2 regions of the Undibacterium sp. YM2 genome follow, and region 2 is predicted to be linked to the other one. Evidence: predicted binding sites of a transcription regulator. Region 2 holds the regulator's gene; the other holds the start of a gene.

Region 1 (6,173 bases), 910 kb from region 2:
CAGGTCATATTCTGTCAGACTGGCCCAGATACCATCACAGGCCAGCAAAAAGACATCATTGACACGCAGCTCACCCATGCCATGATCGATGACGAGGTGGTTGTCCAGGCCGATGGCACGGGTCAGCACATGTTGCATCTCCGGTCTGTCCCAAACATGATCCTGGGTCAGTTTTTGCAAGACACCGTCACGCAACAGGTAACAGCGGGTGTCGCCGACATGGGCGCTGTAATACATGCGTCCGCGCAAGACCAGTGAGGTCATGGTAGTGGCCATGCCTGCCAGCTCACGGCGGACTGAGCCTTGCTGCTGTACCCAGCTATTCATGGCGACCAGCACCTTGTCGAGTGCTGTTGTTACCTCCCAGGTGTCAGGCGTAGCATAGTAGTCTGTCAGCAAGCCACGTACTACATATTCAGCCGCTTCGCGCCCGCCTTCATTGCCAGAGACGCCATCTGCCACTGCCAGTACCATGCCTTTGCAGGACAGCTCGGGTTCGCCTGGCGTGACCATGCCGACAAAGTCTTCATTACGCGGGCGTATGCCAGCGACGCTGTGATGTCCTGTGCTGACTGTCAGTGGCATGTTTGTGTATTTTGTGTATTCAGATTTTTGCAGTAGTCATGGCGGCAGAGCCCCAGGTCGTGCGCCAGCGTTTCTTGACCAATGATAAACCCAGCAAGGCGATGATGGCGAGGCTGGCGAAAATCGACAGGCCTATTTGATAACTGCCGGTGATCTGGCGTGAATAACCCATGCTGGCCGCCAGATAAAAACCACCTATGCCACCAGCCATGCCCACCAGGCCAGTCATGACACCCATCTCTTTACGGAAACGCTGCGGCACCAACTGGAATACCGCACCATTGCCAGTGCCCAAGGCCAGCATGGCAACCACGAATACACATACTGCAGCAGCCGCAGATTGCAAGCCGATGGATGCAATGAACAGGAAGGCAGAAGCGATGGTGTACATGACAGACAGGGTCTTGATGCCACCTATGCGGTCAGCAATACGGCCACCCATGGGGCGTACCAGAGAACCGGCAAAAACACAGGCAGCAGTGAAGTAACCGGCTGTCACTGGCGTTAAACCATATTGCGTATTGAAATAAATCGTCAGGGAAGAGGCCAGGCCAGAGAAGCCACCAAAGGTCACGCTGTAAAAGAACATGAACCACCAGGCGTCTTTGTCTTTCAGCACGGCCAGGTATTCAGTCAATGATTTGCTAGGTGCATCACCTGGCGCATCCTTGGCAAAAATCAGGTAAACCGCCAAAGCGATGAACAAGGGTATCAGCGCCAGGCCAAACACATTTTGCCAGCCAAAGGCAATTGCCAGTGCTGGTGCAAACAGGGCGGCAAAGGCGGTGCCGGAATTGCCTGCACCCGCTATCCCCAAGGCAGTACCCTGGTGTTCAGGCGGATACCAGCGCGATGCCAGCGGCAATGCCACGGCAAAGGCAGAACCTGCGACGCCCAGGATCACGCCGAGGAACAGCAGTTGTTCATAAGTGTGCAAATTCCCCAGCCATGCCCAGCATAATCCCGCCAGTACGACGATCTGGCCTATCAAACCGGCTTTCTTGGGTTTCAGATGATCGACCAGCACACCCATGACGATGCGCAGCAGGGCACCGGCCAATAAGGGGGTGGCGACGATCAGGCCTTTTTGCGCGGCAGTCAGGCCCAGGTCCTTGGAAATCTGGATGGCGAGTGGCCCCAACAATACCCAGACCATGAAACTCAGGTCAAAATAAAAAAAGGATGCCAATAAGGTGGGTGTGTGCCCGGCTTTCCAGAAGGAAGTTTTTTGCATGATCGCTCCAATAGTGAACATGCATGCCACTTGCAAGGGACGTGCCATCAAAATGTGCAGGTGATTCACGTATTTCATGATTAAAAACAAAACTTTCTGCGCAAAAACTGTGCGTACTCTGAATTAAATGGTGCATTGCACCAGAATGGCTGGGTTTTGTATGAGTACCGCAAGGATTTTGGGCGCATGCTTCAATAAGTGGCATTGTTTTTGCCGCCAACAGAGGAATCCTCCGTTTTTCTTGGTGAAAACCATATTAATGCGCAGTTAAATTGGTGCAGGCTTATAAAAACAGCCTGGCTTTCCCTCTGATAAAAATGAACTGGCATTGCTCTTGCTTAGAGTCTGGGGAGACAAGCAAAGGAGCAGCCATGAAGAAACTTAAGCTAGTGATGGTAGGGAATGGTATGGCAGGTGTGCGTACCCTGGAAGAATTAATCAAGATCGCGCCCGACCTGTATGACATTACCGTATTTGGTGCAGAACCTTATGCCAATTACAACCGTATCCTGCTATCACCAGTACTGGCAGGCGAGCAAACCATCAAAGACATCATGCTTAATGATGTCGACTGGTATGAAGAAAATAATATCACGCTGCACCTCGGAAAAAAAATCACCAAAATCGATCGCCACAAACGTATCGTGATCGCCGAAGACGGTACCCAGACTGAATACGATCGTCTGCTGCTGGCCACTGGCTCTACACCTTTCATGTTGCCGGTTCCAGGCAAGGATCTCAAGGGCGTGATTGCCTACCGCGATATCTACGACACCAACACCATGATAGAAGCGGCAGAAAAGCATACACATGCTGTCGTTATCGGTGGTGGTCTGCTGGGTCTGGAAGCCGCCAATGGTTTGAAAATGCGCGGCATGAGCGTGTCTGTCGTGCATCTGCCAGGCTGGCTCATGGAGCGTCAGCTTGATCCTGTTGCTGGCAAGATGCTGCAAAAATCACTGGAAGACCGTGGCCTGAACTTCCTGCTCGAAAAAAATACCGAAGCCATCATTGGTGATGATGCTGGTCACGTCAAAGCCATACGCTTTACCGATGGCCTGGAAATCCCTGCGCAACTGATCGTCATGGCAGTTGGCATACGCCCCAATACTGCGCTGGCAGAATCTGCAGGGCTGTACTGCAATCGCGGCATCATCGTCAATGACACCATGCAGACTTATGACCCGCGCATTTACTCTGTTGGTGAATGCGTCAATCATCGCGGCACTGTGTACGGTCTGGTCGCACCTCTGTTTGAAATGGCCAAAGTCTGCGCCAATCACCTGGCTAATTTTGGCATAGGCCGTTACCAGGGTTCAGTCACCTCCACCAAACTGAAAGTGACAGGTATAGATCTGTTTTCTGCCGGTGAATTCATGGGTGGCAAAGACACGGAAGAAATCATCTTGTCTGACCCCATAGGTGGCGTTTACAAGAAGCTTGTGGTTAAGGATGACAAGCTGATTGGTGCCTGTTTATATGGCGATACTGTCGATGGCAGCTGGTATTTCAAATTGCTACGCGAAGGCAAGAATATTTCTGAAATCCGCGATTCCCTGATGTTTGGTGAATCAAATACCGGTGACGTTGGTCATGAAGGCCATACCAAAGCCGCTGCCATGCCGGACGAAGCCGAGGTCTGTGGTTGTAACGGTGTCTGCAAAGGCACCATCGTCAAGGCCATCAAGGAAAAAGGCCTGTTCACCCTGGATGATGTGCGCAAGCATACCAAGGCTTCAGCTTCCTGCGGCTCCTGTACCGGGCTGGTAGAACAAATTATCATGTTCACCGCTGGTGGTGATTATTCAACGGCTTCAAAAGTCAAACCCATGTGCGCATGTACTGATCATAGCCATCAGCAAGTGCGTGATGCCATCAAGGCCAACAAGTTATTGACGGTATCTGGCGTGCAGGAATTCATGGAATGGCGTACTCCTAACGGTTGCTCCAGTTGTCGCCCGGCCATCAACTACTATCTGATTTCTACATGGCCACGTGAAGCCAAGGATGATCCGCAATCACGCTTCATCAATGAGCGCTCGCATGCGAATATCCAGAAGGATGGCACTTACTCCGTCATCCCGCGTATGTGGGGTGGTGAAACCAATGCCAGCGAATTGCGCAGGATTGCTGATGTCGTCGATAAATTCAAGATACCAACAGTCAAGGTCACTGGTGGCCAGCGTATCGATTTGCTGGGTGTGAAGAAAGAGGATTTGCGCGCCGTATGGCAAGACCTGGGCATGCCATCCGGCCTGGCTTATGCGAAGGGTCTGCGTACCGTGAAAACTTGTGTGGGCAGTGAATGGTGCCGTTTCGGTACGCAAAACTCCACCCTCATGGGGCAGCAACTGGAGCGTGAACTGGCACGCATGTATTCGCCACACAAGGTCAAGCTGGCTGTGTCAGGTTGCCCGCGTAATTGTGCTGAGGCAGGTATCAAGGACGTTGGTGTTATCGGCGTTGATTCTGGTTGGGAAATTTATGTAGGCGGTAATGGCGGTATCAAAACCGAAGTTGCGCAATTCCTGGTCAAGTTGAAAACCCATGAAGAAGTCATGGAATATACCGGTGCTTTCTTGCAGTTATATCGTGAAGAAGGTTGGTACCTGGAGCGCACCGTGCATTACCTTGCCCGTGTCGGTCTGGATTATGTGAAGAAAATCATATTGGAAGACCACGAGCGCCGCAAAGACCTGTATCAACGTTTGCTATTTGCACTGGAAGGTGAGTCTGATCCATGGCATGAACCAGAAAAAGCTCAGGTCGATACGCGTCAGTTTGAACGCTTGCCAGCATAACGCCATTTTTTGAGAGGAAAAAACATGAGTCAGGAATGGCAAGTTATTTGCCGTGTAGAAGATATCCCCGTACTGGGTGCGCGCGTGGTTGCACGTGCGGCCAAGCCGGATGTCGCCATCTTCAGAAATACAGAAAACAAGGTCTTTGCTCTGCTGGATAAATGCCCGCACAAAGGCGGTCCTTTGTCACAAGGTATAGTCTTTGGCGAAAGAGTAGCCTGCCCCTTGCATAACTGGAACATAGAATTGCCCACAGGTTGCGCGATTTCTCCAGATGAGGGCTGTACCCAGAAGTTCAGTCTGAAGGTGGATGCAGATCAGGTATATCTGGATGCAAATGAGTTACGTACGCTCGCAATAGAGGCATAGAAAAAATGCGCTACATCACATACTATGCATAGTATGTGATGCAGCGTGCACTTAAAGGCATGTATGACTGAAACCAAATCTACCTGTTGTTATTGCGGCGTTGGTTGCGGTGTAGTAATTGAAAGCGATGGTAGGCAAGTGCTGGGTGTACGTGGCGACACCGAGCATCCAGCTAATTTTGGCCGCCTGTGCAGCAAGGGCAGCACTTTGCATCTGTCTGCAGATGCAAAAATACAGCAACAGGTCAGGGCGCTGTATCCTGAAATGCGTGATTCGCTAATGCGTGAAGAGCTACGTCAGCGCAGTGACTGGGATACCGTCATTGCCAGCATGGCGGGCAAGTTTGCAAACACCATCAAGACGCATGGCCCAGACAGCGTGGCATTTTATATTTCTGGTCAGTTGCTGACGGAAGACTATTACGTCTTCAACAAACTCGCCAAGGGCTTGATAGGCACCAATAATATCGACAGCAACTCGCGCCTGTGCATGTCAAGCGCGGTTGCTGGTTACAAGCAGACCCTGGGTGCGGATGCACCGCCTGCCTGTTATGAAGATATAGACCTCGCAGAAGTTATTTTCATCGTCGGCTCCAACACGGCTTACGCACATCCTATTTTGTATCGCCGCCTCGAACAGGCCAGGGAAAAAAATCCAAACCTGAAAGTGATAGTCGCAGATCCACGTCGTACAGATACTGCGCGTGAAGCGGATTTGTTCCTGCCTATCTTGCCAGGTACCGATGTCGCCCTGTTCAATGGCATGTTGCATCTGTGCCTGTGGGAAGATTTAATCGATCTGACCTATATCCAGGAACATACCGAAGGCTTTGCCGAACTCAAGCAAACCGTGCGTGACTACACGCCAGCAGCTGTCGCCAAGACCTGCGGCATCAAGGAAGCTGACCTGGTGCAGGCGGCACGCTGGTTTGGCCAGTCCAAAGCCAGCCTGTCGCTGTATTGCCAGGGGCTGAATCAATCATCTGCCGGTACTGCAAAAAATGCTGCACTGATCAATCTGCATCTGGCTACCCATCAAATCGGCAAGCCAGGTGCCGGGCCGTTCTCTTTGACTGGCCAGCCCAATGCCATGGGCGGGCGTGAAGTCGGCGGCATGGCCAACTTGATGTCGGGTCACCGCGACCTTGCCAATGCTGAACATCGCGCAGAAATTGCCGCCTACTG
Region 2 (6,173 bases):
ATAAACACCGCCCGCACGCTTTGATCATTATGCCAGGCCAGCAAGGTCGCTGTCAGTGCTCTTACCATATCGAGTGACAGCGAGTTCAGCGCTTTGGGTCTGTCGAGGGTGATATAGCCTATATTGTTCTTGACGGAGGTAAGTACAAATTCGCTCATGGTGGTTGACTATGCAGGGTAGGGGATGAAGCTGCTATTTTAACTTTGTCAGACGAGGGCGTCACGGGGTGTATATGTTTATGAGGAAATAGAGTAAACGCATCATGCTCGTTGCCGTTGCCGTTGCCGTTGCCGTTGCCGTTGCCGTTGCCGTTGCCGTTGAATTTTGGGGTTGCTTTTGACTTTCCGCAGTTCCCATGTGTAGCCGCCATTTGTGCAGTACAGAAAATGGAAAAAGAAGAGCCGCTGTTTGAGCGAAGCGAGTTTCGGATCTTCCCATTTTTTGTACTGCACAAATGGGCACCCCGAAGGGGCGGCTGCGCCTGGGTCGCCTTTCTTTGAATACTTACTTTGGCGACGCAAAGAAAGTATTTCGGCTGCCGGGCCGGGACCCGGCTTGTATCCACGGAGGGCAATCGCTTCAGTCAAAGCGCCACTTGCAATAAGCACCTCGGCATATAACGAACGTCGCTGGATTCCAGCTAAAAGCACGCTGGAATGACGTTAATATAAATGCCGTGAATCAACTAACTCGCAGCTTGTTAAGCAGCGTATGTGACAAACGACAATAAAAGTAAATTATTTATTTTAAATGTCAGAAACTAGACCTACAAAAAACCATGCACCCAACAAAAAGGACGCCTTCTAGCGTCCTTGTTTTGGATGTCCACAACCCTGTTCGGGTAAGGACTGGGGTCTTATGAAGCCGATGCCGGATCAGGTATGTGCTTGATGGCGTCGTGCTGATGGTCTTGAATTTTATCTTTATGCTTGATGACCTGACGATCAAGTTTATCTACCAGTGCATCAATGGCTGCATACAGATCATGCGCCAGACTTTCAACGTGGATATCTTTACCGCTAATATGCAAATTAATGTCAGCTTTGTGTCGTTTTTCCTTTTCCCGGAGCTTGTCCACCGTCAGGATGACGGCGATATCAATGACCTGGTCGAAATGCCGCCTGATACGTTCTAGTTTGGTATGTACATATTCACGAATTGCAGGAGTTACTTCGACGTGGTGTCCACTGATGGTGAGATTCATACTGTGCTCCTATAGTGATGTTGCTTGCTATTACGATACGCTCTCAGCATTTATTAGCCTTGAGCTAAATCATATATAGCAATTCAAACCGTGATTACAAGGACTGCTTACAAAGATTTACGCAAACTCACTGGGGGGATTTTGAGGGCTTCACGGTATTTGGCAACTGTCCGTCGGGCAATTACCATGCCCTGTTCACCCAGCATGTCTGCAATTTTGCTATCAGAGAGTGGGCTTTTCTGGTCTTCTGCTCCTATCAACTGCTTGATGAGTGCACGTATCGCGGTGGAAGAAGCTTCACCCCCTGTTTCCGTCGCGACATGGCTGCCGAAAAAGTACTTCAACTCAAACATGCCATGTGGGGTCAACATGTATTTTTGGGTTGTTACACGTGAGATAGTGCTCTCGTGTAATCCTAGTGTATCAGCAATTTCGCGCAAAACAAGGGGGCGCATTGCAACAGCACCGTGGGTGAAAAAATTGCGTTGCCTTTCGACTATCGCTTGTGCAACGCGCAATATAGTCTCAAAACGTTGCCGCATATTCTTGATCAGCCAGCGTGCTTCCTGCAATTGTGCGCCCATGCCAGCTTCGCCACGGTTTTGCTTCATGATGTTGGCATACATGCTGCTTACCCGCAGCCTGGGCATGACATCCTGATTCAGCATGACTTGCCAGCCGTTACCGGATTTTCTGACGATCACATCAGGTACGACATAGTCAGATTCATCAGCAGCAAAGGCCAGGCCGGGGCGTGGTTTGCACAGGCGAATGACAGTTTGTGCATCGCGCAAATCTTCATCGTCGCAGTCGAAGATTTTCTTGAGTTTGGTGAAATCTCTTTGTGCAAATAAAGTCAGTTGCGTTTCAACAATTTGCAATGCCAGTCTGCGTGTGACGAAAGCAACTTTTGGTAAACGCCTGATTTGCAAGGCCAGGCATTCAGACGGGCTGCGCGCACCGACACCTGCGGGATCAAAGCTTTGCAGCATGTTCAGCGCAAACGCCAGTTCTTCTGGTTCTACGCACAGTTCCAGTGGCAAACTGGCATGTATTTCATCTAATGTTTCGGTCAGGTAACCGTTATTGTCGAGCGCATCGATCATCAGCTCGACCAGGGCACGGTCACGCGGTTCGCGCAGGTTCAGGCGCATCTGTTCCAGCAAGTGTTCACGCAGGGTGATATGGGCTGCACCGAGCTGGGGGCGGCCATCTTCATCATCGCCAGACTTGCTGCCATGCTGCACATCATCAAAGCCCCAGTCTTCTTCGCTGGAGGTGGTGCTGTCATTGCTGATGACGGTTTCTGCATCAGCGGCAGCCGGTTCTGCTGACTTGTCACTGTCTTCTCTTGCTGCCGGTGCTTCCATGCCGGCATCGGCAGAAGTACTGCTGGTATTGATGGCACCGTCGGCCAGCAGGCGTACGGCGTGATCGAGGGGATCATCGACGCGTTCCAGCATGGGATTATCGGTCAGCAGCGTCTCCAGCTCCTGATGCAATTCCAAAGTGGATAACTGCAATAATCGTATCGATTGCTGCAATTGCGGCGTTAAGGCCAGATGTTGTGAGGTACGTAGTTGCAGGCTTTGTTTCATGATGATTCCCGTCACATCCGGAAGTGTTCTCCGAGATAAACGCGACGTACAGATTCATTTTGTATGATGTCGTCAGGCTTGCCGCTGGCAAGTACCGCGCCCTGGTTGATGATATAGGCGTGATCGCAGATGCCCAGGGTTTCGCGCACATTATGGTCGGTGATCAGCACACCGATGCCGCGCTCCTTGAGGAAGCGCACGATGCGCTGGATTTCAATGACGGCGATAGGATCAACACCGGCAAAGGGCTCATCCAGCAAGACAAAGCGAGGATTGGTCGCCAGTGCACGGGCAATTTCGACGCGGCGGCGTTCACCACCTGACAGTGACAGCGCCTGGCTTTCACGTATTTTTTCTATCTGCAAGTCTGCCAGCAGAGCGTTGAGCCTTTGCTCAATTTTTTTGGCACCGAGATATTTGCCTTCACTGTCTTTTTGCAATTCGAGTACGGCACGGATATTGTCTTCCACCGTCAGCTTGCGAAATACCGAAGCTTCCTGTGGCAGGTAAGACAAGCCCAGTACGGCGCGCTCATGGATAGGCAGTTGCGAGATATTCACGTCATCAATCGTGATATCACCAGCGTCGGAAGGTACCAGGCCAACGATCATGTAAAACGAGGTGGTCTTGCCTGCGCCATTCGGCCCCAGCAAACCCACCACCTCGCCACTTTTCAATAGCAGGGAAACATCGCGTACCACCTGGCGCGCGCCATAGCGCTTTTGCAAGCCCTTGACAAGCAAGGTGCTGCTTGACTGTGCTGTCATCTTATTTAGCCTGTTTTTCTGGTTTTGGTTGCAAGGTGATGGTGATATTGCCTGAGCCATCTACATGCTGGCCACTGGTTGAATTCGTGCCAACAAATACGTCATTCTTGCTGTCGTAAGACAGGTATTCACCTTCCTGTTCCTGGGTGACGCGCTTGCCTTCGAGGTAGCGTACCTTGGCCTTGGAAATGAATTTGACGATTTCTGTACTCTGGTTGTATTCAGCACGGTCAGCTTCGCCATCTACCCACAGATCAGGGCCACCATCGCGTTTCTGGCGGAAGGTGACTTTGCGGCCACCGCCACCTGTCAGAACAACAAACTGATCACCATTCGGGGCTTCGGTCACGACAGCACTCTCAGAAGTGACGGTCAGGGTGCCACGCACCAGGGACACACCCTTGGATAATCTGCTGACGCTGGCTTTGCCATCACTGATGCCATAACCGGCTTTGATGATGGTCTCTTTATTACTGTCGGCTTTTTCTGCATTCGCAGAAACACAGGCCAGGCCCAGGCAGGCCAGGCTGATCAAGCGTGTGACGCTAAATGATGTTTTGATCATGTGCATATTCGCTTTCTTGCTTATTTAGTCCCGGTTTTGGGAGCAGGTTCACGTTTCTTGAGTTGAATGTAAACCTTGCTCAGCAATTCCAGGCCTTGGGTTGAATTATTGGCAATCATGCCAGTTGCAGTTGAATGCAGTTTGCCAGTCGTAATTGAAACCGGTTTGTCGGTTTTAACGATGTCTTCGTCCGGCAAGAGCAAAAGATAATCAGACTCCACACGCACAAATTGTGAACTCAGGCCCTCAGGTCTCTCCATGCTGACATTGTCATGCAAGTGAACCTCATCATGCTCGCGCTTGGGTGTGGTCAGTGAAGATTTTTGCGATACAACGGCGAGTTCAGCACGCAGGTGCAGGGGAGGCCTGCCCTGATCAAAGCTGTTGATCTGCGGATGCTTGATTTCTATATTGTCAGTCCGCGGCAAATGCACCAGGCTGTCACCGGTGATATGGTAATTGGCCTTGCCATTGTTAGACAGCCGGATGAAATTGAATTTCTCGACATAGTAATCCGGTGCTGACCTGGCAGAAGTACGGCTTTGCTCATCATCGGCATGGCGACGTATGACTTCCATGACCCAGATGGTGCCCATGGTGATCACGCCCAGCAGGATCACGGCCAGCCAGATGCGGAAGCGGTCTATGGTCATTTGGGGTTTCATGTCAGATATGCTTGTAAAGCCTGTTCATATTTGCCCTGAGCACGCAGGATGAAGTCGCAGACGTCGCGCGCAGCACCCTGGCCGCCACTGGCCCTGGTGATGTACTGCACACGTTGTTGTACTTCAGCATGGGCATTTGGTACGCTGGCTGCAAAGCCAACCCTGGTCAGTATCGGTAAATCAATCACGTCGTCACCGATAAAGCCGCAGTGTTCAGCAGGGATATCCAGCTTCGCCAGCAGTTCAAGAAATGCACTTTTCTTGTCATGGATACCCTGGCTGACATGGCTGATGCCAAGATCAGCCGCACGCTTGCTGACGATGGCCGATTGCCGCGCACTGATGATGGCCGTGATAATGCCGGCCTGCTGCAAGAGCTTGATGCCTTGCCCATCCAGCACATTAAAGCATTTCATCATTTCGCCGTCTGGCCCAAAGTACAGGCTGCCATCAGTCAGTATGCCATCGACATCAAAAATCATGAGCCGGACTTTGCTGGCTCTTTCTACAGAATCTACAGAATTATTCATCAGATCACCTTGGCCCTGGTCAGGTCATGGATATGCAAGGCACCCACCAGCTTGCCGCTATCGTCAGCGACCAGCAACTGGTTGATGCGGTAAGTTTCCATGACTTCGACGGCTTCGACAGCCAATTGTTCCGGGCGTATGCGGCGTGGCGCGTGGTTCATGACATCGGCAATGCGCAACTGGGTAAAGTCACGCGTGCCATCCATCAGGCGGCGCAAGTCACCATCGGTGAAGATGCCCAGCACATGCTGCTGCTCATCCACTACAGCGGTCATCGCCATGCCTTTTTTGGTGATTTCGAGCAGCGCAGTTTTCAGGCTGGTTTCCGGCCCTACCTGGGGTATGGCCTCATCAACACGCATGACATCCCTGACGTGGGTCAGCAGACGGCGACCAAGCGAGCCACCAGGGTGCGAACGGGCAAAGTCTTCTTCTCTAAAGCCACGCGCATCCAGTACCGCCACCGCCAGTGCATCGCCCAGCGCCAGCGTCACTGTGGTGCTGGCAGTCGGTGCCAGGTTCAGCGGGCAGGCTTCCTTATCCACATGCAGGTTCAGGTGGATATCAGCCAGCTTGCCGAGGCTGGATTCCGGGTTGCCTGTCATGGCAATCAGCTTCACACCGAGGCGCTTGATGATGGGCAGGATGGACATCAGCTCAGACGCTTCGCCAGAATACGAGATCGCAATAAACACATCTTGCGAAGTGACCATGCCCAGATCGCCATGCGCAGCCTCAGCCGGATGGACAAAAAACGAGGGCGTGCCAGTCGAGGCGAAGGTTGCCGCAATCTTGCGCGCAATATGGCCAGATTTGCCTATGCCAGAAACCACGACACGACCGT

The links. Region 2 encodes sigma-54, which starts transcription at its own class of promoters, with help from an activator protein. Its sites were predicted from a motif close to TGGCANGNAANCTGCTTT; they were not measured.
Region 1: the regulator sigma-54 is predicted to act here: its motif matches at 2,143-2,160, upstream of nirB (nitrite reductase large subunit NirB).

The regions. Positions count from the first base shown of each region.
Region 1 covers NZ_AP018441.1:1,405,887-1,412,059, forward strand. The annotation lists partial or broken gene UNDYM_RS31040 (protein phosphatase 2C domain-containing protein) at 1-585, opposite strand, end outside; gene UNDYM_RS06310 (NarK/NasA family nitrate transporter) at 605-1,819, opposite strand; gene nirB (nitrite reductase large subunit NirB) at 2,191-4,620, shown strand; gene nirD (nitrite reductase small subunit NirD) at 4,645-4,989, shown strand; gene UNDYM_RS06325 (nitrate reductase) at 5,053-6,173, shown strand, end outside.
Region 2 covers NZ_AP018441.1:493,616-499,788, forward strand. The annotation lists gene UNDYM_RS02375 (enoyl-CoA hydratase/isomerase family protein) at 1-158, opposite strand, end outside; gene hpf (ribosome hibernation-promoting factor, HPF/YfiA family) at 857-1,204, opposite strand; gene UNDYM_RS02385 (RNA polymerase factor sigma-54) at 1,312-2,802, opposite strand; gene lptB (LPS export ABC transporter ATP-binding protein) at 2,814-3,569, opposite strand; gene UNDYM_RS02395 (LptA/OstA family protein) at 3,571-4,140, opposite strand; gene lptC (LPS export ABC transporter periplasmic protein LptC) at 4,155-4,799, opposite strand; gene UNDYM_RS02405 (HAD family hydrolase) at 4,796-5,329, opposite strand; gene UNDYM_RS02410 (SIS domain-containing protein) at 5,329-6,173, opposite strand, start outside.